One region of the Microbacterium sp. F1-18 genome, then DNA from elsewhere that is predicted to be linked to it. Evidence: predicted binding sites of a transcription regulator. Region 1 holds the regulator's gene; the other holds the start of a gene.
What was found. The regulator HspR, encoded in region 1, represses chaperone genes until heat shock. The targets are predictions, from matches to a motif close to AAGTTGAGTCNNNNNGACTCAACTT.

Region 1 (14,821 bases):
CGGGCGGATCGGTCTCGGGTGACATGCCGGGCACGCTACGACCTCTCCGTGAACACTCGGTGCCGCCCGTCGGCGGCGCGTCGCATCTTCGCGACGGGGTCAGCGTATCCGCAGCCGAACGGGGTGGGGCGCTTTTCAGTCGCGACGCGCGAACCGGTAGCCGATGCCGCGCACCGTCTCGATCCAGCGGCCGGTGCGTCCGTCGTCGCCGAGCTTGCGGCGCAGGTTCATCAGGTGCACCTCGACCGCGTGGAGGTCGTGGGGGCTGACGTGTTCGCCATGGACACCGCTCTGACGGCGCAGCATGAGCGCGATCCACGCCTTCTCGACGACGTCACCGGGGCGCTGCATCAGCGCCTGCAGGACGTCGAACTCGGAACGGGTCAGATCGAGGGCGCGGCCGTCGAGTTCGACGCGGCGCGATCCGGGGCTCAGCCGCAAACCACCTGCTTCGAGCCAGCCACCCGACACGTTCTCGGGTGACTGGAGGGTGCGGGGGCGCCGCATCAGGGCGTCGATGCGGGCGCGCAGTTCGTAGGGGCGCCAGGGCTTGATGACGTAGTCGTCGGCTCCGCTGCGGAAGCCCTCGACCGTCGCGGTCTCGTCGTCGACGGCGCTGATGATGAGCACGTATCCGTCGTGGAAGGCCCGGATGCGGCGAACCGCCTCGAAACCGTCGATGCCGTCGAGCTTGACGTCGACGGTCGTCAGGTCCGGACGCAGGTGGCGGACGGCGTCGACTCCGGCGGGGCCGTCGGGGAAGGCGTGGACGGCGAAGCCGTGCTGCTCGAGGGTCTGGCTGAGCAGGCTGCGGAGGTCGTCGTCATCCTCGATGACGACGGCGCTGCGCGTCACCGGTGCCTCCGGGCACGCGGGAACGCTCGACGACCGCCCATCACGGGCTCGGAGTCGACGAGAGGCGAGTTCGGGTTCACGCTTCTTGTCATGAGTGGACTCAACATATAGCGCGCCGCTGAGAGGATCCGATGATCGTGCCTCAGGGTTGCTCAGAATTGGCTCAGGTGGACGTCATGCACCTCGCCATCCGACAATGAACTTGATACGACCTGACTCAACTTCTCTTGACATGGTTTCGGTGCGCGAGTACAGTTGAGTCATCGCGGCTCAGGTTGGGCCGCCGCAGACTTCAGATCCATCAGAACCGCAAGTAAGGAGACAACTCATGGCACGTGCAGTGGGTATCGACCTGGGCACGACGAACTCCGTCGTGGCCGTCCTCGAGGGCGGCGAGCCCAAGGTCATCGCCAACGCCGAAGGGCTCCGTACGACCCCCTCGGTCGTCGCATTCACCAAGGACGGCGAGGTCCTCGTCGGTGAGACCGCCAAGCGGCAGGCCGTCACCAACGTCGACCGCACCCTGACCTCCGTCAAGCGCCACATGGGCACCGACTGGAAGACCCAGGCGATCGACGGCAAGGCGTACACGCCGCAGGAGATCTCGGCTCGCATCCTCCAGAAGCTCAAGCGCGACGCCGAGCAGTACCTCGGCGACACGGTGACGGATGCCGTCATCACCGTGCCCGCGTACTTCAACGACGCCGAGCGCCAGGCGACCAAGGAGGCCGGCGAGATCGCGGGCCTGAACGTCCTGCGCATCATCAACGAGCCGACCGCCGCCGCGCTGGCCTACGGCCTCGACAAGGGCAAGGAAGACGAGCTCATCCTCGTCTTCGACCTCGGTGGCGGAACCTTCGACGTCTCGCTGCTCGAAGTGGGCAAGGACGACGACTTCTCGACGATCCAGGTGCGCGCCACGGCCGGTGACAACCGCCTCGGTGGCGACGACTGGGACCAGCGCATCGTCGAGTACCTCATCAAGCAGTTCAAGGACACGACCGGTGTCGACGTCTCGGGCGACAAGATCGCCCTGCAGCGCCTCAAGGAGGCCGCCGAGCAGGCGAAGAAGGAGCTCTCCAGCTCGCAGTCGACCTCGATCAACCTGCCGTACCTCTCGCTGACCGACTCGGGCCCCGTGTCGCTCTCCGAGACGCTGTCGCGCGCGAAGTTCGAGGACCTCACGAAGGACCTGCTCGACCGCACGAAGAAGCCCTTCGAAGACGTCATCCGCGAGACCGGGATCAAGGTCGGCGACATCGACCACGTCGTGCTCGTCGGTGGCTCCACCCGCATGCCCGCCGTGTCGGAGCTCGTGAAGAAGGAAGCCGGCAAGGAGCCCAACAAGGGCGTGAACCCGGACGAGGTCGTCGCCGTCGGCGCCGCCCTGCAGGCCGGTGTCCTCAAGGGCGAGCGCAAGGACGTCCTCCTCATCGACGTGACCCCCCTGAGCCTCGGCATCGAGACCAAGGGCGGCATCATGACGAAGCTCATCGAGCGCAACACCGCCATCCCCACCAAGCGCAGCGAAACCTTCACGACCGCCGACGACAACCAGCCGTCGGTCGCCATCCAGGTCTTCCAGGGCGAGCGCGACTTCACCCGCGACAACAAGCCGCTCGGCACGTTCGAGCTCACGGGCATCGCGCCGGCACCCCGCGGCATCCCGCAGGTCGAGGTCACCTTCGACATCGACGCCAACGGCATCGTGCACGTCTCGGCGAAGGACAAGGGCACCGGCAAGGAGCAGTCGATGACGATCACCGGCGGCTCGTCGCTGCCCAAGGACGACATCGAGCGCATGGTGCGTGAGGCCGAGGAGCACGCGGCAGAGGACAAGAAGCGCCGCGAGGCAGCCGAGGTGCGCAACCAGGCCGAGACCCTGTCGTACTCGATCGAGAAGCTCATCGCCGACAACGCCGACAAGCTGCCTGAGGACGTCAAGTCCGAGGTGCAGGGTGACGTCGACGCGCTGAAGACCGCACTCGCTGGTGATGACGACGAGGCCGTGAAGACCGCGTTCGAGAAGCTCAACGCATCGCAGGGCAAGCTCGGTGAGGCCATCTACGCGCAGGGTCAGGCAGACCAGGCGCAGGGTGCCCCGACCGACGCTCCGACCGGTGACGCCGGTGCGACGGCATCCGATGAGGACGTCGTCGACGCCGAGGTCGTCGAAGACGAGGACGAGAAGAAGTAATCATGACCAACAAGGACTTCGAAGAGCCGCACGGCGAAGACGAGGTCCTCGGCGGGGAGGGGTCGGACGCCCAGGCGTCCGGCCCCGACGCGCACGAGGCCACCGGAGCAACGGATGCCGCGGACGCCGCGGCTGCGGACGACGAACTGACCATCGACGACATCCTCGGCGCGACGCAGTCCGACGAGGCCGCCGTCGCCGAAGCGCCTGCCGAGGAGCACGACCTCGTGCTCGACCTCAAGCGCGTGCAGGCCGAGTACGCCAACTACCGTCGGCGCACCGAGGAGCAGCGCGAGGTCGAGATCGAGCGCGCCAAGGGCTCGGTCGCCAAGGGCCTGCTGCCCGTGCTCGACGACCTCGACCGTGCCGACAAGCACGGCGACCTCGTCGAGGGATCGCCGCTCGCGGTGATCGCGGACAAGCTGCGCGGGGTCGTGGCGCGACTGGGTGTCGAGTCCTACGGCGCCGCGGGCGACGCGTTCGACCCGCAGCAGCACGAGGCGATCTTCCAGGCGCCCACCCCGGGCACGGCCGAGCCGACGATCCTCGAGGTCGTCGAGGTCGGCTACCGCCTCGGCAGCATCGAGCTGCGTCCGGCGAAGGTCGTCGTCGCCGTGCCGACCGAATAGGAGGCAACGACATGGCCAGTCAGGACTGGTTCGATAAGGACTTCTACAAGGTGCTGGGCGTATCCAAGGACGTCTCCGATAGCGACCTGAAGAAGACCTACCGCAAGCTCGCGCGCAAATACCACCCCGACTCGACGCAGGGCGATGCTGCGGCCGAGGCGAAGTTCAAGGAGATCAGCGAGGCGTACTCCGTGCTCTCCGACAAGGAGCAGCGCGCCGAGTACGACCAGATCCGAGCGATGGGGTCGGGCAGCGCCCGCTTCACCGCGGGTGGCCAGGGCGCGGGTGGCTTCGAAGACGTCTTCAGCGCCTTCAACCAGGGGGCTCGAGGCGGCGCCGGAGCGCGCGGCGCGGACTTCGACGACATCTTCGCGATGTTCAACCAGCAGTCCGGCCGATCCAGCCGCTTCGGGACGGGCGGATTCGGCCGCTCGACCGGCGGATTCCAGGGCTTCGGCGGCCCGCAGCGCGGCGCCGACGTCACCGCTCGGACGACGCTCGACTTCGCGACGGCGGTGCGCGGCGACACCGTCACGCTCCAGGGCGAAGACGGCAAGCCGTTCAAGGTGAAGATCCCCGCAGGCGTCAAGGACGGCCAGAAGATCCGGCTGCGCGGCCGCGGGCGGCCCTCGCCCGACGGCGGCGAGCCGGGTGACATCGTCGTGGCCGTCACGGTCCGCCCGCACTCGGTGTTCACGCGCGATGGGCTCAACCTGCGCGTCGTGGTTCCGGTGACCTTCACCGAGGCCGCCCTCGGCGCCACGATCGAGGTTCCGACGCTCGGCGGCGACCCCGTCAAGCTCCGGGTTGCGCCCGGCACGCCGTCGGGTCGCGTCCTGCGGGTCAAGGGTCGCGGTGTGAGCACGTCCAAGGGCACCGGCGATCTGCTGGCCGAGGTCCAGGTCGCCGTTCCTGCGCACCTCGACGAGGAAGCCCGGGCGGCCCTCGAGCGCTTCGCGGAGGTCGAACCCCGCGAGAACCCGCGTGCCGACCTGATGAACAAGGCGCGCGGCTGACACACCCGTCGTCGACCCGCCGCACCCGTTCGCCACGGGACTGGTGCGGCGGGCCGGATGACGACGATCTCGACGCCCAGGAGGTGACCAACCATGGCTGAAGACGACATCGACGAGGACGCCCCGATCTTCGCGATCGCTGCCGCGGCGGAGCTCGCCGCCATGCACGCGCAGACCCTCCGGCAGTACGACCGGCTGGGGCTCGTGGTGCCCGGGCGCACGCAGGGCGGGTCGCGGCGATACTCGCTGCGGCACATCCGTCAGCTGCGTGAGGTGGCTCGGATGTCGGCGGAGGGCATCAGCCTGCCCGCCATCGCGCGCATCCTCGAGCTCGAGAACGAGGTCGCGGGCCTTCGTCGTGAGGTGCGAGACCTCGAGCAGCGTCTTCGCGACGAGATGCAGCAGCGCCCCGGTGCGCGGGTGTTCGCCGCGGGTGCGACCGGCGCCGTCGTGACCCTGCGCCACGGCGCGCGCGTCCGCCGCGCGACCGAGGTCGTGCTCTACCGCCGCCCCGCCGCCCCGCCCACCGCCCCGCAGTCCTAGCCGCCCCCGTAGCCTCAGCCGGCCCCGTAGCCTCAGCCGGCCCCGTCGACCCGACACAAAGGGTCGTTATCCGGCGTGCGGAGCGGCCATTCGGGTCGGTTCAGGGTGGGGCGGGGTGGGCGGGGTTCCTGCACAGGCGAGGGTGGGGGAGACCGGATGGTGAACGGGCTGGGGATATCGCGGGGAGAGGGCGAGAGAGCTTCAGTCTGGACGGGTGGCACGCATTCCTGCTGAGCTCCCCGAGGCGCTGCCGGGTGCCTTCACGGTTGGGACCGCGCGCGCGACCGGTGTGACGCGGGGCAGACTTCGTTCCGCCGACCTGGCCGTGCCCTTCCGCGGCATCCGCTCGCGTGCACCCGTGATGGACGTGCGCGCGCTGGTGACCGCCTATCTGCCGAAGTTGCGCGCAGGCGAGCACATCAGCCATGCCACGGCAGTGGCTCTCGTCGGCGGCTGGATTCCAGAGCGGCTGCGCACGCAGGTGGACGTCGCGGCGCCGCGACCGCTCGGGCGCGCCCGGGGTGCGGGGGTGCGCGGTCACGAAGCCGCCGCGGCGAGTCGGTGGCGGTTCGGACCCGTTCCGATCGCGCGTCCGGCCGTCGCCTGGTGCCAATCGGCCGAGCTCATGGGCGAACGCGAGCTCGTCATCGCGGCAGACTCCCTCATGCGCAGGCATGATCCCGTCCTGTCCATCGAGCAGCTCGGCGGGGCGGTGGCGGCGTGGTCCGGTCGGCGCGGCGTACGCGCGCTCCGACTCGCGCACGAACGCTGCCGGGAACGCACCGACTCCGTTGCGGAGACGGAGCTGCGACTCGACGCCGAGGACCTCGGGATGACCACCTTCGAGGTCAACGCGGTCATCCGCGATGAGGCCGGGCGCTTCGTGGCCTATGGCGACCTCGTCGACGCCGAGCGGCGCGTGCTCCTGGAGTACGACGGTCAGCAGCATCGGCTCGACGACGCGCAGTACGGCCGCGACGTCGACCGTCTCGACGACCTCGCACGTCTCGGCTGGCGCGTCATCCGCGTGAACAGAACCCACCGCGGCGCGCGGCGTCGCGCCGTCCTCCTCCGTGCGCGCGAAGCGTTGACCAGCTGACCCCCCCAACCCCTCGCCGACCCGACACGAATGGTCGCTCCGGCCGGAATTCGGCGACCTCTTGCGTCGGGTCGGCGATCGGGCAGGGGCGGAGGGGGCGGAGGGGGTCAGGCGGGAGGAAGGCGCAGGGTGCCCGCGGACTCGTCGAGGGTCAGATCGTCGACGACGCGCAGCGAGCGGGCGAGATGATCGAGCTCGTCGAGCACCGTTCCCACGCGCTCGCGGTCACTGCAGACGGCCGACAGCGTCACGAGGTGGGTGCCGGTGTCCCACGTGTACGACACGAACGGCGGCGTCCTCGGATCGGGAGGCAGCGTCATCACGAGCTTCTCGCCCACCCCCAGGTAGGGGGAGCGGAAGTCCTCGGTGTCGTCGTACTCCATCGGCATCATCGCCCGCGCCGCCCGCACCTGCGCCGTCGCCTCCTGCATCTGCGCGAGAACGACCAGCAGCTCGGGGTCGGCTTTCCACATCCAGGCCCGCACCCGGCCGTTCGCGCGTCGCATCAGCATCGGCACCGCCTGGCTCGCGGCCCACGCGGCGAACCGCCCGCCCGGGCGCGGCGCGGCGCCGATCGCGGCGTTGGCCTGGCTCAGCAGCATCCCGATCGCGCGCTTGCGGGCGCGGCGTCCGGAGAATCCGAACGATTCGGTGACGGCAACCCAGCGGGCGGGATCGGCATCGGCTTCGAGTCGGGCCATGACCCCAGCCTAGGGATGCCGCCGGGGTTCCCGCGTCCGCCCGCCGTGCAGCCCGTGCGGCCGGTTTGCCTCAACGCCGGGCCGCCTCCCGGAAGCTTCAAGACCGCTCGGGTAAGCTCGGGGCCGCCGCGTCGGCCACAGCCGGCGGCACTCCGCCGTACAGATTGGGCCTGACCCGTGACCGAATCCACGACGAACGAGGGTGTTCCCGCCGCCAGCTCGCGCGCACCTCTGACCATCGTGATGGGCGCCGACACCTTCGCCCCCGACGTCAACGGAGCCGCCCGCTTCGCCGAGCGGCTCTCCGCCGGCCTCGCCGCTCGCGGTCACGATGTCCACGTCGTGACGCCGAGCGTGAAGCACTCGCAGTCGGGCGTCTTCACCGAGAACATCGAGGGCGCGGACCTCACCGTCCATCGCCTCCCCGGATGGCGCTGGTACCCGCACGACTGGCTGCGCTTCGTGCTGCCGTGGCGCTCGAAGCACTACGCGCGGCGCATCCTCGACTCGGTCAAGCCCGACGTCGTCCACAGCCAGTCGCACATCGTCATCGGCCGCGGGCTCACCCGCGAGGCGAGGAAGCGCGGCGTCCCGGTGGTCGCGACCAACCACGTCATGGCCGAGAACGTCATCGACTTCACGACGCTCCCGCCGTTCCTCGACAAGATCATCATCAAGCTCTGCTGGGACGACGCCAAGCGCACGTTCCTGATGTCGCGCGCCGTGACGACCCCCACCCGCAAGGCCGCGGAGTTCCTCGAGGACACGATCGACATCTCGGGCGTCATCCCGATCAGCTGCGGCATCGACAAGCGCAACTACACCCCCGACCTCACCCCGCGCGAGCACCGTCGCATCCTGTTCGTCGGTCGCCTCACGACCGAGAAGCATGTCGAGGTCACCCTGAAGGCCGTCGCCAAGCTCGCGCCCGAGCTCGACGTCCACTTCGACATCGTCGGCGGCGGCGACCAGCGTCGGAACCTCGAGCAGACCGCGCAGCAGCTGGGCATCAGCGATCGCGTCACGTTCTTCGGGCGCACCGATGAAGCCGACCTGCGTGCCGCGTACACGCGGGCGGATGTGTTCGCGATCGCGTCGATCGCCGAGCTGCAGTCGATCGCTACGATGGAGGCCATGGCCTCGGGGCTGCCGATCGTGGCGGCGGATGCCGTCGCGCTGCCCCACCTAGTACAGTCGGGTGTCAACGGTTACCTCTTCGAACCCGGCGACGTCGACGATCTCGCGGACAAGCTGCGTCGGGTGCTCACCGCATCGCCCGAGGAGTACCTGCGGATGCAGCAGGCCTCGCTCGACGGCGTCGAGATCCACGACATCGAGCGCACTCTCGACACCTTCGAGAAGCTCTACCGCGGCGAGCCGCTCGACGCGTGACGATGCGGCTGTTCTTCGACGCGCGTTACATCCGCACCGACTTCCACGACGGCATCAGCCGGTTCTCGCACGAGCTCGCGCACGCAGTGTTCGCGGCGGCGCCCGCCGAGGACGTCGAGGTCACGTTCATCGTGCACGACCCCGCGCAGATCGCGTTCCTGCCCGAGGGAGCCCCCCACGTCGTGCTGCACGCACCGACCTCGATGCTCGAGCCCTTCGCCGCCCTGCGTCTGAACCGTCACCGTCCCGACGTGGTCTACTCGCCGATGCAGACCATCGGTGCCCTCGGTCGCCGATTCGCGCTGATCCTGACGCTCCATGACACGATCTACTACCGGCACCGCACACCTCCGCGCGACCTGCCGTGGTTCGTCCGTCTGGGATGGCGCCTCTTCCACCTCTCGTACGCGCCGCAGCGGGCGACGCTCAACGCCGCTGACCTCGTCGCGACGGTGAGCGAGACGAGCAAGCGGCAGTTCGCCGACGTGAAGCTGACCAAGCGCGAGGTGGTCGTGCTGCCCAACGCTCCGCAGCGTCTGGCCGACCTCGCACCGGCGACGGCGATGCCGGGGGCCGCCAAGCCGCGGAACATCGTCTACATGGGCTCGTTCATGCCCTACAAGAACGTCGAGACGCTCGTCCGGGCGATGCAGTGGCTGCCGGGTCGCACACTGCACCTGCTGAGCCGCATCTCGGACGGCCGGCGCGCCGAGCTCGAGAAGCTCGCGCCCGCCGACGCCCGCATCGTCTTCCACGGCGGGGTGACGGATGCCGAGTACGCGGCGCTCCTCGCCGACGCCGGCATGCTCGCGACGTTGAGCCTGGACGAGGGCTACGGGCTGCCCATTGCCGAGGCTCTCGCGCTCGGAGCGCCCGCGGTGGTGAGCGACATGGAGATCTTCCACGAGGTCGGCGGCGACGGGGCGCTCTACGTGCCGCCGCGCGATCCGCGTGCCTTCGCGGCGGCCGTCGTCTCGCTCGACGACGACGCTGCCCGTGCGGGGCTCGTGGCGGCGGGCCGCGCCCACATCGCGCGGTTCACCTGGGTGGAATCGGCGTCGCGACTGCTCGCGGCATCCCGTCGCGCCCGCGCGCTCCGCGCTCGCTGACGTCCGCCGCGATCCTCGTCGCGGGGCGCCCGCCGTCGCGAGGCCCCGGGGCCACCTCCGCCGGCCGAGGTAGGCGCGACGCGTCGGTGGGCACACGGCGGTAACCGTCGCGCGCGACGACCGCGAGGGTGGCGATCGACGCAGCGACGACAGCGACGATGACGGCGACGAGAAGCAAGTCGGAATCCATGGCAGAAACGCTACGATTGGCGTCATCCTGCCGACACTGGCGGACGAGACGGTATTCGGAGGAATCCTGCCATGCACACGGTCGCCTGCGTCGTCCAGCCCGGATTCGCGCCATTCGAGTTCGGCCTCGCGTGCGAGGCGTTCGGCCTCGACCGATCCGACGAGGGCATCCCGAACTTCGATTTCCGTGTCGTGACGCCCGATCCCGGCGTGGTTCCGGCCAACCTCGCGTTCTCGCTCAACGTCGACGCGGGCCTCGAGTTCGCCGACGAGGCCGACCTGGTGATCATCACACCCATCCCGCGCGAGAGTTGGGATGCCGTCGACGAGCGGGTGACGGCCGTGGTGTGTCGCGCAGTCGAGCGCGGCGCCTGGGTGCTCACCGTCTGCAGTGGAGCCTTCGTGGTGGCGGCATCCGGTGTGCTCGACGGCAAGCGCGCGACGACCCACTGGCGCTACGCCGAGACGATGGCACGCATGTACCCGCGCATCGAGGTCGATCCCGACGTGCTGTACGTCCAGTCGGACCGGATCATCACCTCGGCGGGCACGGCGGCCGGCCTCGACGCCTGCCTGCACCTGCTGCGCATCGAGCTCGGCGCCGAGGCGGCGAACACCATCGCCCGACGGATGGTGGTTCCGCCCCTCCGCGACGGCGGACAGGCCCAGTTCATCGCCCGTCCCCTTCCCGAGGCGTCGTCGCTGTCGCTCGCGCCGATCACCGACTGGATGATCGCGAATCTCGACCTCGATCTGTCCGTCGATCTGCTCGCCTCGCGCGCGCACATGTCGCCGCGGACGTTCGCCCGACGATTCAAGGCCGACTACGGGACGACCCCGGCGGCGTGGCTCGGGCGGCAGCGGATCCTGCGCGCGCAGCGATTGCTCGAGCAGACCGATCTCGGCCTCGATCAGATCGCGGCCGACAGCGGCTTCGGTTCCGCGTCCGTCCTGCGGCAGAACTTCGCCCGCGCCCTGGGGGTGAGCCCATCGGCATACCGCGCTCGCTTCGCCTGCACGCCCGAGGCCGCTTCGGTGGCCGGTGTCGCGCCGGAGGCCGTAGCGTCCTGAGCAACACGGTGATAAACTTGAGTCACACAGGCTCAAGTTTGAGCCGAGAGATTTCAGGAGAGATATGAACGCCACGCAACAGCCCGGACAGGAGGAGGCGCAGAGCGCCCTCGAGCAGTTCGGGATCAACCTCACCGACCGCGCCCGGCAAGGCAAGCTCGACCCCGTCATCGGACGTGACAGCGAGATCCGCCGCGTCAGCCAGGTGCTCACACGACGCACGAAGAACAACCCCGTCCTCATCGGCGAACCCGGCGTCGGCAAGACCGCCGTCGTCGAGGGCCTCGCCCAGCGCATCGTCGCCGGTGACGTCGCCGAGAGCCTGAAGAACAAAGAGCTCGTGTCGCTCGACATCTCCGCGCTCGTGGCCGGCGCCATGTACCGCGGCCAGTTCGAGGAGCGCCTGAAGAGCGTGCTCAAGGAGATCACCGAGTCCGACGGCCGGATCATCACCTTCATCGACGAGCTGCACGTCCTCATGGGTGCCGGCGGCGGTGAAGGGTCGGTCGCCGCATCCAACATGCTCAAGCCCATGCTCGCCCGCGGCGAGCTCCGGCTCATCGGTGCGACAACCCTCGACGAGTACCGCGAGTTCATCGAGAAGGACGCCGCCCTCGAGCGCCGTTTCCAGCAGGTCTACGTCGGCGAGCCGAGCGTCGAGGACACCATCGCGATCCTCCGCGGACTCAAGGAGCGCTACGAGGCCCACCACAAGGTGGCGATCTCCGACGGCGCCCTCGTGGCCGCGGCATCCCTGTCCAACCGGTACATCCCGGCCCGCCAGCTGCCCGACAAAGCGATCGACCTGATCGACGAGGCCGCCTCGCGCCTGCGCATGGAGATCGACTCGGCGCCGCTCGAGATCGACGAGCTGCGCCGCCACGTCGACCGGCTCAAGCTCGAGGAGCTCGCGCTGAAGAAGGAGAAGGATGCCGCTTCGCGCGAGCGTCTCGAAGCCCTCCGGGCGACCCTCAAGGACGAGCAGCAGAAGCTCGACGACCTGCAGGCGCGGTGGGAGCGGGAGCGTGCATCCCTGAACCGCGTCGGTGACCTCAAGACGCGCCTCGACGCCGCTCGTGTCGAAGCCGAACGCGCTCAGCGCGAGGGCAACCTCGAGAAGGCCTCGCGCCTGCTCTACGCCGAGATCCCCGCGCTCGAACGCGAGGTCATCGAGGCGGAGCGCGCCGAGACCGCCGTCGACGGTCCCGAACGCATGGTCAACGAGCAGGTCACCGACGAGGACATCGCCGCCGTGATCGCCGCGTGGACCGGCATCCCCGTCGGACGCCTGCTGCAGGGCGAGACCGAGAAGCTCGTGCGACTCGAGTCCGAGCTCGGCAAGCGCCTCATCGGTCAGAAGGTCGCGGTGAAGGCGGTCGCCGACGCCGTGCGACGCTCGCGTGCGGGCATCAGCGACCCGAACCGTCCGACCGGCTCGTTCCTCTTCCTCGGCCCCACCGGCGTCGGCAAGACCGAGCTCGCGAAAGCCCTCGCAGAATTCCTCTTCGACGACGAGCACGCCATGGTGCGCATCGACATGTCGGAGTACGGCGAGAAGCACTCGGTCTCGCGGCTCGTCGGAGCCCCTCCGGGATACATCGGCTACGAGCAGGGCGGCCAGCTCACCGAGGCCGTGCGGCGGCGCCCGTACTCGGTCGTGCTGCTCGATGAGGTCGAGAAGGCGCACCCCGAGGTGTTCGACGTGCTGCTGCAGGTCATGGACGATGGTCGCCTCACCGATGGCCAGGGCCGCACGGTCGACTTCCGCAACGTCATCCTGATCCTCACGTCGAACCTCGGTTCGCCGATCCTCATCGACCCGACGCTGAGCCTCGAGCAGAAGCGCGAGCAGGTGCAGATCCTGCTGCGCCAGGCGTTCCGTCCGGAGTTCCTCAACCGCCTCGACGACACCGTCATGTTCGAGGCGCTGAGCCAGGACGACCTCGCGCAGATCGTCGAACTGTCCGTCGACGCGCTGCAGCGGCGGCTCAAGGACCGGCGCCTCTCGCTCGCCGTCACGCCCGACGCGCGCGCCTGGCTCGCCGAGCGCGGCTACGACCCCGTGTTCGGGGCCCGGCCGCTGCGCCGCCTCATCCAGTCCGAGATCCAGGACCGCCTCGCGATGGCCATCCTCTCGGGCGGGGTGCACGACGGTGACATCGTGCGAGTCGACGTCGCCGCCGACGGTTCCACGCTCGTGCTCACCAGCGCCGGCGCGGCGGAGCCCGCCGCGCCGGCAGGTGCCGGAGGAGACGACGACGTGATCGAGGCCGAGCTGCTCGACGACTGATCCCCGGTGCCGCGAGCGGCGGCTGTGCTGGGTGCTGGGTGTTGGGTGTTGGGTCCCGTCGTCAGGCTGAGCCTCGCGTGGGGGTGTTTCCCGCGGTGTCGGAGGCCGTTGAGCCTGTTGGCGGCACAGCTGGCCGGGCGGTGGCCGGACCGGAGCGGGTCGAGCTGCGGGCGGCGGGCGGCGGGCGGCCGGTGGCCGGTGGTCGGCGTGGGTTGCTGTCCCGTCGTCAGGCTGAGCCTCGCGTGGGGGTGTTTCCCGCGGTGTCGGAGGCCGTTGAGCCTGTTGGCGGCACAGCTGGCCGGGCGGTGCCCGGACCGGAGCGGGGCGAGCTGCGCGCGGCGGGTGGCCGGTGGTCGGCGTGGGTCGCTCGCCCGTCGTCAGGCTGAGCCTCGCGTGGGGGCGTTTCCCATGGCGGTTGATCTCATCCAGCCTGTTGGCGGCCCCCCGCTCGGCCCGGCTCGGCCCGACACGGCACAGCCCGACACGGCCCGGCCCCGGCCCCGACCCCGCCTCGCCCGGCACGACCACAACAGGCCGCGAAGCGGCCGGCACGGTGTGCGCCGGCGCGCGCAAGCCACGCGGGGCGGGGGCGGCGGCGTGAGAGTGTTGAGGCTATGCGCACGGTCCGGGCCCTGTGGGGCGCCTCACACCCGGGTCCATCGGTCGTCGTGACGGCCCTCGCTCTGGCGCTCGGGCTCGCGGCCGGGCTCGAGCCGTGGCGGCTGGCGGTGCTCGTGGCGTCCGTGCTGTTCGGTCAGCTCTCGATCGGCATCTCCAACGACGCGATCGACCGCGAGCGCGACCGCGCTGTCGGCCGGACCGACAAGCCCCTCGTCCGAGGTGAGGTCTCGAACCGTTCGGCGTGGATCGCGGCGTCGGGCTCGGTCGTCATCGCGCTGGCTCTGTCGGCGGTGCTCGGGTGGGGGATGCTGCTCGCGCATGCCGTCACGATCGTGTCGGCCTGGTCGTACAACCTGGGGCTGAAATCCTCACCGTTGTCGGTCGTGCCGTTTCTGGTGAGCTTCGGGCTCTTCCCCTCTCTCGCCACCCTTTCTTCCTCCGCCCCGACGCTCGCGGCACCCTTCGCGGCGGTCGCGGGTGCGGCGCTCGGGGCCGCTGTGCACCTGACGAATGTCCTGCCCGACCTCGACGACGACCGCGACACGGGCGTGCGCGGGCTGCCGCACCGCCTCGGAGCACCCATTTCGGTGGTCGTCGCGGTGGCCGGCATCGTCGTGGCCGCGATCGCGGTGCTCATCGGCGGACGGAGCGACGGCGTCTTGCCGTGGCTGTTCTTCGGGGCGGTGCTGGCGCTCGCGATCGCCGTCGTGGTGCGGATGCGGCTGCGCGGTCCCGATCGCACCGGGTTCCGTCTGGTCATGGCCGCGGCCCTCGTGCTGGCGGCCCAACTGGTGGTGGCCGCAGGGTCGCTGCGCTGATGCGTCATCGGGCGGCGGCGTCGAGGCCCATCGCGTAGGCGTTCGGGACGAGTGACCCGGTCGCGGCCAGCACCCGCCCGAGTGCACGCGTGCGTATCGCGTGCGTCACGGGACTCACGGGGCGTCCGAGCCGCATGTTGACGGCGGCCAGCCGTCCGGCGGTGCGGGCCGAGCGCAGGCGGTCGCGTTCCCAGATGGCGAGGGCGGCGGCGGGCTCGGCCCCGCTGCGGATCCAGTCGGCGAGCAGCGGAGCCAGGGTCGCCGCGTCGAGGAGGCCGAGGTTCATCCCCT
Region 2 (14,821 bases), 380 kb from region 1:
TCGACGAAACCTCGGCTCCCGACATGGCGGAGCGGCTGCTGAGTGCCCGTCGCGTGAGGACGAAGGCAGACTCGCCGGCCGCGGACGGGGTCGACAACACCACCGAGCAGGGTGGCGTGCCCGGCGACTGGTGCGAGCGTCTGCCGCACTTCCGTATCGACGCGACGCCGTCCAACGGCGACGAGATCCAGACCGAGTACTGGGTCGACCGGGCTGTGGCCGTCGAGGCCATCGCGGCCGTTCGTTCGATCGCCGACCGGGTCGAGCCGGCACTCCTCGTGACCGAGCTGCGTACCGTGGCGGCCGACGACCTCTGGCTCTCGCCCGGGTTCGGACGCGACAGCGTCTGCATCCACTTCACCTGGAAGAACGAACCGGATGCCGTTCGGGCGGCGATCTCTCACGTCGAGCGCGTGCTCGCACCGTTCGACGCTCGTCCGCACTGGGGCAAGGTCTTCTCGATGCCCATCGGCGACTCGCTTCCGCGCCTCGACGACTTCCGCGAGCTTGTCGCGCGGGTCGACCCGAACGGCAAGTTCTCGGGGCCGTACCTCGAACGGGTGCTGGGTATCCCGGCGCGGTGACCTGCCGCGCCGACCGGTCGCGTCAGGCGAACGGTCGAGACGCGTCGATGATGCGGCTGAGATCGACCGCGGCGCGGGTCCACGGCGAGATGCGGCCGTCGCTGGGCGTGGGTGCCGCCTCGACGACGCGGGCGAGTGCCGTCTCGGCCTCCTCGACCGCCGCCGGGGTCGCGGGATCGCGCACCGGCCGTGCCACCGCCCGCGCCGTGGCCCGTACCGCCTCGGCGAGCTCGGCGCGCAGCGGCTCTGCATCCGGGGTCAGAGGGAGGGCGTCGATCCCCTCGGCGAGCTCGATCGTCTGGCGGACGGTGTTCTCGAGCGCTCTCAGGCGGCGCCCGTTCTCGGCCTCGATCCCGCGGCGTCGTCGGGCGAGCGGGTGGGCTTTGCGGCTGCGGGCGGCCTCGCGCACGTCGGCCGAGACGGCGTCGAGGATCTCTTGGAGATAGCGCTGGCCGGTCGCGTCGGTGGGCGCGCTGTCGGCGACGGAGGCGGCGAGCATCTCGAGGCGGTCCGAGACCGCGTCGCGCAGCTGCGACAGGCGGGTGGAGGCGCGTCGCAGGTACAGGGGCGGAACGATCGCGAGGTTGACGGCGACACCGATGACGACGCCGAACGCCATCGTGACGAGGTACGACACCGAGAAACCGCCGGCGTCGTTCGCTCCCAGCAGCAGCACGAACAACGCCGCGATGGCGATCCAGTCCCGGCCGGTGCCGAGCGCCCGGATGCCGCCGACAGCCACGCCCGCGGCGACGACGATCGCGACACCCAGGATGCGGGGGCTCGGGCCCGAGACGATCCACAGGCCCGCGAGCCCGATCGCGATGCCGATCGCCAGCCCGCCGACCGCTTGCAGTCCGGCCTTGGCCGAGTCGGCGATCGTCGGGTACATGCTGACGAGCACGCCGAGCGGTGCGTAGTAGGAGTACTCGTCGTGCGCGAAGGGGACGAACGGTGCGAGGTACCAGGCGATGGCGGCGGCGAGGGCCGTCTTGCCGGCCAGCAGCAGGCGCGAGACCGCGAAGGCCTCGCCGCCCGCGGTTCGCGCGGCGGCTTTGAGCGACGCCAGACGGGGGTGGGGTGCAGTGGTCATCGGTCGCGACGATAGGTGCGCCCCGGGTTCTCGCATATGCCCTTGACGTCGCCGGGCTCCTGCGGCAGATGCTGGCGTAGCCTGGGGGTGTGAGCGCTTACGTCTCGGCGTTCGAGCTGTTCTCCATCGGTGTAGGACCCTCGAGCTCCCACACGGTCGGACCGTTGCGCGCTGCCCGCGCCTTCGCGGTGGGGCTCGAAGCCGGTGGCCGGCTGAACGAGGTCGAGCGCGTCGGCTGTGTGCTGTACGGGTCGCTCGGGGCGACCGGGATCGGGCACGGCACGCCGGATGCCGTGGTCGCGGGGCTGCAGGGCCACGCGCCGGAGACCGTCGATCCCGATGTGGTTCGCGCGGCGTGGACGGACTGGGTCGACGGAGCGGTCCTTTCGCTCGCGGGGCGGCACCCGGTGTCGTTCTCGCGAAGCGACGTGTCCTTCGAGCCGCGGACGCGACTGCCCGAGCACCCGAACGCGATGACGCTCAACGCCTGGGATGCCGCAGGCGTGCTCGTCGCATCGGAGACCTACCTCTCGGTCGGGGGCGGTTTCATCCGCCGGGCGGGGACGGGCGAGCAATCGCACGCCGATGGTTCGCCGGGCCGGGATGTCGCATGGCCGTACCGCTTCGGCAGTGCCGCAGAGCTGCTGGAGCTGTGCGATCGCGATGGCCTGAGCATCGCCGGGCTGGCGCGCCGCAACGAGGAGGCGCTCCGGCCCGAGGCCGAGGTCGCCGCCGGCCTCGACGCGATCTGGGACGCCATGGCGGGGTGCGTCGAGGCGGGCCTGCGCGCCGAGGGCACATTGCCGGGGATGCTGCGGGTGCGGCGTCGCGCAGGTGCGATGCGCGCGCAGCTCGAAGCGGCCGAGGCCGCCGGTGGGCGCGAGCTCCCGGGGGAGTGGCTCGGCGCTTTCGCGCTCGCCGTCAACGAGGAGAACGCATCGGGGGGACGCGTGGTCACCGCGCCCACGAATGGGGCCGCGGGCATCCTCCCCGCCGTCGCGATGTACTGGTGGCGGTTCGCCGCGGAGTCGCGGCTCGGGTCGGAGGAGCTCGATCGCCGGCGCGGCATCCGGCGGTTTCTGCTGACCGCGACCGCGCTCGGCTCGCTCTTCAAGGCGAACGCGTCGATCTCGGGCGCGGAGGGCGGCTGCCAGGCGGAGGTGGGTTCCGCGTGCGCGATGGCGGCGGGCGGTCTGACGGCAGTCATGGGCGGCAATAGCGCGCAGATCGAGAACGCTGCTGAGATCGCCATGGAGCATCACCTGGGGCTCACGTGCGACCCGGTCGGCGGCCTCGTGCAGATTCCATGCATCGAGCGGAACGCGATCGCCGCGTCGACCGCGGTCACCGCGGCGCGCCTCGCCCTGCGCGGCGATGGGCAGCACTACGTCTCGCTCGACGCCGTCGTCGAGACGATGCGTCAGACCGGGATCGACATGTCGCACAAGTACAAGGAGACGAGCGAAGGCGGTCTCGCCGTCAACGTCGTCGAGTGCTGAGTGGCGCCCATGTGCCCCGCTCGTCGGGGCGCTGTTCGCCGTGCGAGAACCCTTGGCACTCGATGGGGTGGAGTGCTAATCTGTATGCAGTTGAGCCGCTAAGGCTCAACTTTCAGATCTCAACACGAAGCATCAGAGAAGGGAAAGATCGATGGCTACTTACGACCCGTTCCGCGACCTCGACCGCATCGCCTCGAGCCTCTTCGACACGCGCCGCGGCCCCCGTCGCATGCCGATGGACCTCTACCGTGACGGCGACCACTACGTGATGACCGCCGACCTGCCCGGCATCGACCCGGGTTCGGTCGACATCGACGTCGACGGCCAGCTGCTGACGATCCGCGCCGAGCGCACGCTCGCGAGCGGTGACGGTGTGAAGTGGATCACGCGCGAGCGCGAGGCCGCCAGCTTCCTGCGTCAGCTGAACCTCGGTCAGGGCGTCGACACCGAGGGCATCGCCGCGACCTACAACAACGGTGTCCTGACGGTGACGATCCCGGTCAGCGAGAAGGCCAAGCCGCGGAAGGTGGAGGTCACGACCGACGCCGCCGCGCCGGTGGTGCCGATCGAGAACTGATCGACAACTGATCGCGCAGGACCTGCCGAAGCGCATGTCGTGACGCGTTCACGGCGCGCGTCGAGCGCACTGCATGACGGGCGGCCGCAGCCCCTTCGGGGGCGCGGCCGCCCTTTGCGTGTGCACAGCGACGGCAGGGTCTCAGGGTCGTCGCGGACTGACCTCAGAGAGGCAGCGATGCGTCGAGGCAGCGATGCGTCGTGGGGCGCGCTGGCATAGTTTCGCCACGCCTGGGAAAAGTCGTGGTGCGCGCGAGTGCGCGACGCACCGGCTCAGAAGGGTGGTGGTTCGGGTGGCGGTGCCCCGCCAGTTCGACCGCCCCGCGGTGGATCGGTCGTGTCGGTCGGGTCGGTGGTGAAGCAGACCGCGGGCACGGGTACGTCTTCTCGGTAGACCCTGCCGAGGGGTGAGGTCCATTCCAGGACTCCGCCACCAACCTGCCGCACTTCCCATGTCGTGAATTGCTTCATGGAGTGGTGTCTCTGGCACAGGTGGGCGAGGTTGTAGATGTGGGTGTGGCCGCCGAGGGCGTAGTCGATGGTGTGGTCGAGTTCGCACCGGATCGCGGCTCTGCGGCATCCGGGGAACCTGCAGTGCTGGTCGCGTGCGGTGAGGAGTTTCTTCATCGCGATGGTGGGTCGGTAGGTGTCGACCTCGACCGGGGTGCGGGTGACCGGGTCGATGAACAACCGGTCCCACTCGGAGACCTGTCCGGCGAGGTCACGCGCCGTGTCGGCGTCGATCAGTCCGGCACCGACAGCGTCGGCGGGGTGCTCGTCACGGCCTATCAGGGTCTCCGCGGTGAGGGTGACCTGCACGCGCGCCCGGATCGCGCCGAGCCCGCCGGCCCGGTCGGTTCCGTAGGTCGGGTCGACCACCGGTGCTCCGCCGAGGACGAGGTCGCCGAGGATGTCGGCCCGCAGCTGGTCCATGGTTCGGGCGTCTGGCGCCGCATCCTCCCCGGCGGCATCCGCCGCGTCAGCCTCCGGGCTCGCCCCGACCTCATTCGCCCCACCGCAACCACCCGCATCCCGGGCGTCCTTCACCGACTGTCCCATCTGGGTGAGCCGATCGAGCATCCCCGTGGCGATGACGGTGGGGAGGTTGGCGACGAGGTTCGACATCCCGTCGGCCCCGTGGAAGACCCGCACGCACCGCTCCGCCGCCGCAGCCGTGTGCCGCTCCGTGAACGACTGGGGGTGCACCCGCGCCGCCAAAACCTCGAGCGCACCCCGCACCCGAGACGGCACATCCCGCTCGCACACGCCGATCGCCGCTTCCGCGAACGACTCCCACACCTCGTCCGGCAGCCCCGCCCCGACCCGCACGATCACATCGACGTGTCCGCGTTCGATCCGCCGTTCCACCCACGCCTCGAACACGGCGGGGTAGTCGTCGATGACGGTCATCGCATGGTCGATCTCGCCCTGCAACCGCCGATCCGTCAACCGGGCCATCCCCGCGGCCTCGGCCGCAACCGATCGCAGCTCCATGTCGGAGGCCATGCCCCGCACCCCACCGTGCCGGGCCTCCCGCAACGCCGACCGGCCCAGATCGGCCAACGCACGCATCCGCGCGACCTCGCCGGCATGGACAACATCGAGCGCTTCCGCGAACCGCGCAAACGCGAGCACCTGCGCGGGCGCGGCGTCATCGCATCGCACCCCACCCATCTCGCCGCTCGCTGCCATGTTCCCATTGTGGCAGCGGGGTACGACATTCAGGTCGAACTTTTGTGCGACTGTGAGGGCAATTGATGACGGCGCCGCTGGGGAGGAGCAGGCGCCCGGCACTCCGGCCCCGGCGACGCCGCACCCGAACCGAGCCAAGGCCCGTCACGAACCGCCACGCCACCACCCGCCCGAAAGTCACCGGACCGGGCGCCGCAGATCAGGAGAGTCGGCGCAGCTTCGTCGTGAGCTGCTCGAGCTGCTCCAGTTCGTCGGTCGACAGCACCGACATCCGCTCGGCGATCGAACGTCCGTGAGCTGCCGCGAGGCGGCGGAACGCCGAGACGCCTTCGGGTGTCGCGGTGAGCATCGCGCCGCGGCCGTCGGTCGGGTCTCCGCATTTGGTGATGAGCCCGCGCGCGACCATCCGGTCGACGAGCCGCGACACGCTCGGCTGGCTGATGAGCATATTCGCCGTGACGTCGCGCAGCCGCGCACGATGACCGGCGCCACGCACGACGGTCAAGAGCACGTCGTACTCGGCTTGCGTGAGCTCGTCGCCGGCGAAGTCGTTGCTGATGTCGTCGAAGATCTCGTGCTGTGCGCGGAAGAGACTCTCCCACGCTGCCACGGCACGACGACGATCGCTCATGGCGACAACTTTACTGCCCGCCTAAGCTGGTCGGCATGATCCGTCGCAGCCGGGCGGCAGTCGCGGTCGCGGTCCTCATGCTGATCACAGCAGTTTTCGCGCTGGCAGCACCGGCCGCGGCATCCGCCGACGAATCCGCCCATCTCGATGCGTTCGTCTTCGACTCGCTGTCCGTCGACTACACACTCACCCGCGAAGACGACGGGACCGCACGCATGCGCGTCGTCGAGACGTTCGTCGCCGACTTCCCCGATTCGGATCAGAACCGCGGCATGCGGCGACTTCTTCCCGAGACCTACAACGGGCAGCCGCTGCATCCCGAGCTCATCTCGGTCACGGATGAGAACGGCGCGGCCCGGCCCGTCGAGACCGACAGCGAGGACGGCACGCTCGGCATCCTGACGCGAGGCGCTGCCTACCTGCACGGCCGGAACACGTTCGTGTTCACCTACGACCTTGAGAACGTCGTCTGGGACTTCCCCGACACGGGACTCGAGTTCTATTGGGACGTCAACGGCACCGACTGGAACCAGCCGTTCCGTCAGGTGACCGCGACGCTGCATGTCGATCCGACCATCGCGGACTCCCTCGCGGGACGTCAGGCCTGCTACGTCGGTGAGCAGGACAGCACCACCGCGTGCCCGGAGATCACCGCGTCGCCGGATGGCGCCACGATCACCGCGTCGGCGTCCGACCTGGCTCCGCATGAGACCCTCACCCTGGCGGTCGGGTTCGAAGCGGGTGCGTTCGAGACCTACGACACCTCGTTCGTGTCGTCGCCTCTCGGATGGCTTCAGTCCGGGTCGGTCGCGCTCCTCGCCGGCGCTACCGGCTGGGCGCTGCGGAACCGGCGCCGTTACCTCCGCGACGAGCCGGGGCGCCCCACGATCATCGCCGAGTACACCCCTCCCCGGGATATCGATGCTCTCGAGTCGGCGGTGCTGCTGAAGAAGACCTCGAAGGCGATCCCGGCCGAGGTGCTCGAGCAGGCGCTCGTCGGCTCGATCCGCATCGTCGACGACGGCAAGCATCGCTGGGGGCGGGCGAAGCTGCAGGCGGAACTGGTCGACCCGAAGCTGGCCGATCAGAACGGCCGGATGCTGCTGAGCGGGATGTTCCCGCACCACCGGCGCGGCGAGATCTACCGTTTCGGCTCGTCCGATACCCGGCTCTCATCCGAGACGCAGCGCGCCCTCAAGCTCGCCGAGGACAACCTCAAGCGGCGCGACATGTACCGCACGGTTCCGGCCGGGGTTCGTGGCTGGCCAGTCGCCGCGTGCGTCGTGCTGGCCGGTCTCGTCATCCTGTTCGGCGCGCTGGCCCTGAGCTCGTACGTGCACCCGGCCCTCCCCGTGGTGGGGATCGTGCTGGCCGCGGCATCCTTCTTCGTCGTGATCTTCGCCGTCTCGGGCTCGCCGCTCTCGCGAGCCGGCGCCGAGACGCGTGATCACCTCCTGGGGCTCGACCTGTTCATTCGCTGGGCCGAAGAAGATCGCATCCGGATGCTGCAGTCGCCGGCGGGCGCTGAACGCGAGCCCGTGGCGACGGACGACCCGCGGGAGGTGCTGCGGATCTACGAGCGGCTGCTGCCGTACGCCGTGCTGTTCGGCCGCGAGAAGGAGTGGGCGGCCCACCTGACGGCGGCGTACGCCGCAGCCGGCGTGACCGCGCCGATCTGGTACTCCGGTTCCGGAGGGTTCGACGCCTCGTCGTTCGCGGCCGGCATCGGCACCCTGTCGTCGGCCGCCGCGTCGTCGTCGTCGACGGCTGGCGGGTCGAGCGGCGGCGGTTCAGCGGGCGGGGGAGGCGGCGGGGGTGGTGGCGGCGGCGCCTGAGTGACCGTCAGTCGGAGCCCCGCCGGGCGTCGCGAACGCAGTTGAGGGCCCGACCGAAGAGGCATTCGGTCGGGCCCTCGTCCCTTTGCACCAAGAGTTTCCTGCAATCACATGCCGGTGGCTGCCACAGCAAAACAGCTACCGTGCGAGCACTCTATAACGACGAGGTAACGACGAGCAAGGGTTTTCCGTTATCTCTTCGTAATCATTGAGAACACTGAGCCTGCGCCTCACCGACGTCGGGCTTTCGGCCTTCGAGGAGCCGCCGGTCTGTCAGGATGAGCGGGTGCACGCCCACGGCCGAGACACCGCCAGCGGACCCTTCGTGGTCACGCTCGTCGTCGACCTGCCGATCGCCAAGCCCGACGCGCTCGAGACGATCGCCTTCGTCTCGGACGGCGTCATCGAGAACGCGGGCACCGCGTTCCCCCGCGTCGGACTCGGCCGGGACGTATGGGCGGAGGTGCAGATCCCGAAGTTCGCCGACCCGCCCCCGCTGGCGGTGGACGTGTGCTCCGACGTGTCGTGGGATGCTGCGGCGACCGAGGCCGCGCGCCTGGCAGATGCACTGCGCCGCGTGGGCTGGTCGGTGCGGTCGCCCCGCTCGGACGAGGTCTGACCCGCGCCCTCGGCGACGCCCACTCGGCGACGCTCACCCGGCGACGGCGAAGAGACCCGCCACGCCGGCGCCGTAGAGCACGAGCACGACGAGCGAGTCGACGCCCATCCCGGCGACGCGCCGTGCGGGCCGGAAGATGAGCCCGACGACATACACGAGGGTCAGCAGCGCGGCCAGCGCCGTGAGATAGATGTCGGCGCCGTTCGCTTGGGGCAGCACGGCCTGCCCCGAGATCAGTGTCGCCACGAGGAACAACACCGGCAGGAAGGCGTTGCCGCCGAAGATGTCGCTCATCGCGAGGTTGTCGTCGCCCTGCCGGATCGCCTGCAGCCCCGTCGAGATCTCCGGCAGCGCGGTGGCCAGCGCGAGGACGGTGGCTCCGAACAGCACGCCCGACAGCCCGATCCCGTCGGCGATCGCGTCGCCGGATCGTTCGAGAACGACTCCCGCACCGAGGGTCGCGAGCGCCGAGACCACGAACACCACGACGACCGCGGGAGTGCTCATCGCATGATGCGGATGCTGCGGCTTCGCGCGCCGGTGGCCCGGCGTGTGCTCGCTCGCGCCCGGCGACGTGCCGTTCTCATGCCAGGGCAGATGCTTCCCGGCGCGCTGCACGAGGAACAGTCCCGCGAGCCAGAGCGCCGCGATGAGCACGACATCGGGGGTCAGCCGTGCGACGACGAGGTCACCGGGCAGCTGGCTCCCCGCCATCACCACGGCGAGCACGGCGACCACGACCACGGCTTCGAGGACGAGGACGAGGGATGCCGCGCGGTAGGTCAGTGGCTTGACCCCGTGCCCGCGCCTGCCGAACGCGTCGAGGATCACCAGCACGACCGTCTGCAGGGCGATGCCACCGAGGATGTTGCCCACGGCGACCTCGAGGTTGCCCGAGATCGCGGCGCTGACGGTGATGGCTATCTCCGGAAGATTCGTCGCCACGGCGAGCACGATGAGTCCGCCGAAGGCACTGCCGATATGCCACCGGTCGTCGAGCACGTCGGTCGACTTCGAGAGCTGGATGCCCGCTACCCACACGACGGCGGCAGCGCCGACGAACATCACCAGGAGCAGCCACAGGGGCAGGTTCGACATGCCCTCAGTGCACACCCGTTCCGCGGCATGCGGGTACCTCTTGCGCTCGCGCGCGAGGGAGACCCCGGTTCAGCCGGGCGGGATCAGCGCAGCCAGCTGGAGCGCCCGAACCGCTCCCACCGCTCGACGATGTGCACGTCTCCGTCATCGGTGGTCTCGAGCACCGTGGCGCCGCCGATCACGACGTGCTCGACACGCGATTCGACCGCGAGGGGGTCGCCCGACCACAGCACGAGGTCGCCGTCGCGACCGGGCTCGAGAGCACCGACGCGATCGTCGAGACGCAGGATGCTGGCGGGGTTGGTCGTCAGCGCCTGCAGGGCGACGTCGGCCGGGAGGCCCTCGCGCACTGCCAGGATGGCCTGCAGCCGGATCTGGTCGATCGGCACAACGGGGTGATCGGTCGTGATCGCGACGGTGACGCCCGCCGCAGCGATCAGGGCGAGGGCCCCGATCGCACGGTCGCGCAGTTCGACCTTCGAGCGCGAGGTGAGCATCGGTCCGAAGATGACCGGGATGCCCTTCTCGGCCAGGACATCGGCGATCTTGTGGCCTTCGGTGCCGTGGTTGACGACGAGGCGGTAGCCGAACTCCTCGGCCAGACGGATCGCGGTGACGATGTCGTCGTGCCGGTGGCTGTGCTGGTCCCACAGGAGCGTGCCGTCGAGCACCTCCGCGAGCGTCTCTTTGCCGAGGTCGCGATCGAATGGTTCGCCCTTGGCTGCCGCGGCATCCCGTTTGGCCACGTAGTTCTGCGCATCGACGAAGGCGTCGCGCAGCACGGAGGCGACGCCCAGGCGGGTCGAGGGCGTCTGCTTCTTGTCACCGTAGACGCGCTTGGGGTTCTCGCCGAGGGCCGACTTCACCGACACGTTCTCGGCGATCACCTGTTCGTCGACGGTGCGCCCGCCCCAGGTCTTGATCGCGACCGTGCGTCCGCCGATCGGGTTGCCCGATCCCGGCTTGATGACGACGGACGTCACGCCGCCGCGCAATGCGTCGCGGAACCCGACCTCCTCGATGTCGATGCCGTCGAGTGCGCGGAAACGAGCGCCGTTCGGGTCGGTCATCTCGTTGGTGTCATTGCCCGACCAGCCTTCGCCGTCTTCGTGGACGCCGAGATGCCCGTGGGCCTCGACGAATCCGGGCAGCACCCAGCGCTCCGCGGCATCCACGATCTCGGCTCCGTCGGGAACGGGCGTCTCGGGTCCGCCGACGGCGGTGATCACGCCGTCGGTGACGACGACCGTCCCGCCCTCGATGACGGGTGCGGACACGGGGACGATGCGGCCGTTCACGACGGCGAGGATGCGGGGGGCCATGACGTCGACCCTATGACGGGTGGTCACTGGAGGCAGAACTCGTTGCCCTCGGGGTCTGTCATCTGCCAGTAGCGCTCGGGCCACGCGCCCCACTGCTGCTCGACGAGCCGGACGACGCTCGCGCCGAGCGCGACGAGCCGATCCTTCTCGGCGTCTACGGCTTGCGGCGAGGCCCGGCGCTCGCCGTCTGCGGGTGCGACCGAGACGTCGATGTGCAGCCGGTTGCGCCCCGTCTTCGCGCCGTCGGCGTGATGGAAGTAGAGGCGCGGCCCGCGGCCGTCGGGATCTTCGGCGAGCCCTCGGCGGTCGAGATCGTCGTCGGTGAGACCGGCCTCGAGCTGCTGCCGGCGCATGTCGTCGGGCCAGTCGAGGCGGGGATAGCCGAAGACATCCGACCAGAAGTGCGAGAGCGCCCGCGGATCGTCTGCATAGAAGGTGATGTTGCCGAGCCTGTTCATGGTGACCTCCTCGTCGCGACCGACGGTACCCCCGACCACCGACACCGGGTACACCCGACGTCGCCGCGAGGCAACGGGGCTGACCGCGGCCGGGCATCGTCGTAGCGTGAGCGGTTCACGAACTGCAGGGAGGAACCCTCATGAGTCTCAATGGAAACGTGCCCTTCGTCGCACCCGGTGAGATGCCGATCGACCCGATCGAGGAGGCCCCGACGCTCGAGGTCACGGGCGACGACCTCCTCGACGACGAGGCTCTCCCGGACGAGGACTGACCCGCCGGAACAGCGAAAGCGCACGTCTGCACGGTCTCCGCGTCAGCGGACCGTGCAGACGTGCGCTTTCGCCTGCTATCGGGTCAGTACCAGCCGGTCGACTGGGAGTGGCCCCACGCGCCGCACGGCGAGCCGTAGCGGCCGGAGATGTAGCCGAGGCCCCAGCGGACCTGCGTGACGGCACTGGTCTGCCAGTCGCCGCCGGCCGACGCCATCTTGCTGCCGGGGAGCGCCTGCGGGATGCCGTAGGCGCCGCTGCCGCTGTTGTAGGCCTGGTAGTTCCAGCCCGACTCCTTGTTCCAGAGGGAGACGAGGCACGAGAACTGGTCCTGGCCCCAACCGAACTCGCCGAGCATGCTGCTCGCGGCCTCCTGTGCGGCGCCGGGCGAGTTGTCACCCGTCGAGGCGACCGCAGAAGCAGCGGGCGCAGCCGACGACGAGGACGACGAACGCGAGCTGGTCGAGCGCTGTGCGGCCGCGGCGGCGGCGGCTTCTTCCTCGGCCTTGGCCTGTGCGGCGGCCTCGGCTGCTGCAGCCTCCTCAGCGGCGATGCGAGCGGCCTCCTCCTCGGCGGCCTTCTGCGCCTGCGCCGCCTCGAGGCGCCCGCGCAGGTCGGACGTCTCGGCCTGCACGTCATCGGTCGCGTCGACCAGCTTGTCGGTCAGGTCGGGGAGGAGCAGCGTCGGGATGACGTCGGTCTGCTTCAGACCCTCGATACGCTCACGCAGCTGCGCGGTGTCGATCGTCGTGTCGCCCTCGATGGGGAGGGCGGCCGCAGACACGTCGCCGGTCACGGTCGCGGCCTCGACGACGGATGCCTCGGCTGCGGCGACCGCGTCGCTCGTGGCCTGCTCGATCGCGCTGAGCGGCTTGGCCGTCGACGTCGCCGCCGCGGTCACGAGCGCGGCGCGCTGCATGACGGGGGCGGGACCCGAGGCGGTGGGAAGCGCGGCCGAGGCCGTCGTGCCGACGACCGCTGTCAGGCCCAGGGCCAGCCCGAGAGTGAGGGCGGCGGGGCGGACGAAGCGGCGGGATGCGGAGGTGGTGGAGCTGGTGGAGCTGGAGCTGGTGGAGCGCCGCAGGTCGCGGCGGGTGGGCTGGCTTGACGAAGAAGTCATGCGAACAGGGGCGGTCCTTCGATGTTTGCGGGCACCGCGACAGGCGGCGGGCGTCTCGGGCGGACGCACAAAACTCCCCGAGTCTGCGCGGTGAGTCTGGACGAGTCCCGGACAGTCCCTGGACGTAACCTGGGAGCGGGGGTGGGCCGACCCCGCGGCTCGGCGGGCTAATCTGGCCGGAACGACGGGCTGTGTCTGCTGTCCGACCGCCCGCGCCGAGGGAGGAAACCATGGCTGAAATCGAGAGCTTCACGCTGGACCACACCGCCGTGATCGCCCCTTATGTGCGGCGCATCGGGGTCGAGCACGGTCCGGGCGGCGGAACCATCACGAACTTCGACGTGCGGTTCGTGCAGCCCAACGCGGGCGAGATCCCGACCGCCGGCATCCACACCATCGAGCACATGCTCGCCGGCCTCCTCCGTGACCGCATCGACGGTGTCATCGACATCTCGCCCTTCGGTTGCCGCACCGGATTCCACCTGCTGATGTGGGGCGAGCCCGAGGTCGCCGACGTCGTCGCCGCACTGACGGGGAGCCTGCGCTTCATCGCAGATGAGGCGGTCGAGGCCGACATCCCGGGCGTCTCCGCGCTCGAGTGCGGCAACTACCGCGACCACTCCCTGCACTCTGCCCGCGAGTGGTCGAGGACCGTGCTCGATCAGGGCATCAGCCTCGACGCCTTCTCCCGCGTCGGAGTCTGACGACCGCCCGACCGACCGATCGACCGACTGACCGCCGCGACGTGACCTCCCCTCGCCACCAGCGCGCGCTGAGAGCCGTCGCCGCCGCGACCCTGGCGACGTTCGTCGCGCTGCTCTCGCACGTCGCGGCGGGAGGCGAACCGCCTTCGCCCCTGGGCGCCGCGCTACCGTGGGCGCTCTCGCTGATGGTGAGCCTTCTCGTCGTCGGGCGGCGTCTCTCGGTCGTTCGCCTCGGGGTGGCCGTCACCGCCGCGCAGGCGCTCTTCCACGTCATGTTCGCGCTCGGGGTCGTCCCGCTTGCAGGCTCGGCGCCGGGCGCGCCCGGCGCCGCGGGCCAGACGGGTCCGTTCAGCCTGCATGCGGGACATATGTCGCTGCCGGCATTCCTCGCTATACCCGGTGTGCCCGGTGGGCTGGCCGGGGTCGCACCGGATGCCGCGATGCTCGTGGCCCACGTGCTGGCCGCCGCGGTGACGACGCTTCTGCTCCATCGCGGCGAGCAGCTCGTCGCGGCCCTGTCGGACATCGCCCGGCGGATCGCGCTGCGACTGCGTACCGTGACCCGAGGCGCCCTCCCTCGCGTCCAGATGCCGCCGCGGGTGCGCCCGCTGACGGCGAGCGTCGGTATGCCGCGCCTCCGGACTCTCCTGGCGGCTCCCGCCCGCCGCGGCCCGCCCGCACTCCTCGCTTCCTGACGCCTCGGCGACCGTCGGGGCGATGCGTCGTGCGCGCCGAACCTTCTCCGCGCGCCGGCACCCCGACGACCGAGGAGACCCATGTCCATCACCGAGTCGCGCACGCCCGCAGGCGGCGCCTCCGACCGCGACGGCGCACCCGTCACCCCGACGCGCGAACACGCTCCGCCCGCCCGTCGCCGGCCGTGGGCGATGCCGCTGCTGCTGCGCATCCACTTCTTCGCCGGCATCCTGGTCGGCCCGTTCATCCTGATCGCCGCCCTCAGCGGCGCGGTCTACGTCGTGACGCCGCAGCTCGAGCGTGCCGTCTACGCCCACGAGCTCAGCGCGCCCGTCACCGAAACGGCACTCTCGATCGGCGACCAGGTCCGCGTCGCGCAGGCGTACATCGGCGAGGGCGCATCCCTCGCCGCCGTCCGGCCCGCGCCGGAAGCCGGCGACACGACGCGTGTCATGTTCGCGCAGGAAGGCCTCGGACCGAGCGAGACCCGTGCCGTCTTCGTCGACCCGGGCACCGGCGAGATCCGCGGCGACCTCACGGTGTACGGCACGAGCGGCGCGCTGCCGATCCGCGCGTGGGTGAGCGATCTGCACCGCAACCTCCAGCTCGGTGAGCCCGGCCGCC

Region 2: the regulator HspR is predicted to act here: its motif matches at 3,264-3,288, upstream of ACU6RU_RS01890 (Hsp20/alpha crystallin family protein).

What each region holds. Positions count from the first base shown of each region.
Region 1 is NZ_JBREVD010000001.1:752,690-767,510, reverse strand. Features, by position in the region: gene ACU6RU_RS03565 (MFS transporter) at 1-25, opposite strand, end outside; gene ACU6RU_RS03560 (response regulator transcription factor) at 136-855, opposite strand; gene dnaK (molecular chaperone DnaK) at 1,184-3,052, shown strand; gene ACU6RU_RS03550 (nucleotide exchange factor GrpE) at 3,055-3,681, shown strand; gene ACU6RU_RS03545 (DnaJ C-terminal domain-containing protein) at 3,693-4,697, shown strand; gene ACU6RU_RS03540 (heat shock protein transcriptional repressor HspR) at 4,791-5,240, shown strand; gene ACU6RU_RS03535 (hypothetical protein) at 5,455-6,339, shown strand; gene ACU6RU_RS03530 (hypothetical protein) at 6,447-7,040, opposite strand; gene ACU6RU_RS03525 (glycosyltransferase) at 7,284-8,432, shown strand; gene ACU6RU_RS03520 (glycosyltransferase family 4 protein) at 8,435-9,541, shown strand; gene ACU6RU_RS03515 (helix-turn-helix domain-containing protein) at 9,803-10,801, shown strand; gene ACU6RU_RS03510 (ATP-dependent Clp protease ATP-binding subunit) at 10,866-13,091, shown strand; gene ACU6RU_RS03505 (UbiA family prenyltransferase) at 13,706-14,530, shown strand; gene ACU6RU_RS03500 (FAD-dependent oxidoreductase) at 14,535-14,821, opposite strand, start outside.
Region 2 is NZ_JBREVD010000001.1:377,573-392,393, reverse strand. Features, by position in the region: gene ACU6RU_RS01905 (FAD-binding protein) at 1-584, shown strand, start outside; gene ACU6RU_RS01900 (FUSC family protein) at 607-1,677, opposite strand; gene ACU6RU_RS01895 (L-serine ammonia-lyase) at 1,767-3,176, shown strand; gene ACU6RU_RS01890 (Hsp20/alpha crystallin family protein) at 3,328-3,753, shown strand; gene ACU6RU_RS01885 (DUF222 domain-containing protein) at 4,026-5,444, opposite strand; gene ACU6RU_RS01880 (MarR family winged helix-turn-helix transcriptional regulator) at 5,644-6,075, opposite strand; gene ACU6RU_RS01875 (DUF2207 domain-containing protein) at 6,111-7,910, shown strand; gene ACU6RU_RS01870 (hypothetical protein) at 8,197-8,529, shown strand; gene ACU6RU_RS01865 (sodium:calcium antiporter) at 8,563-9,627, opposite strand; gene ACU6RU_RS01860 (amidohydrolase) at 9,711-10,949, opposite strand; gene ACU6RU_RS01855 (VOC family protein) at 10,973-11,407, opposite strand; gene ACU6RU_RS01850 (hypothetical protein) at 11,548-11,679, shown strand; gene ACU6RU_RS01845 (aggregation-promoting factor C-terminal-like domain-containing protein) at 11,763-12,797, opposite strand; gene ACU6RU_RS01840 (S-ribosylhomocysteine lyase) at 13,028-13,501, shown strand; gene ACU6RU_RS01835 (hypothetical protein) at 13,543-14,196, shown strand; gene ACU6RU_RS01830 (PepSY-associated TM helix domain-containing protein) at 14,278-14,821, shown strand, end outside.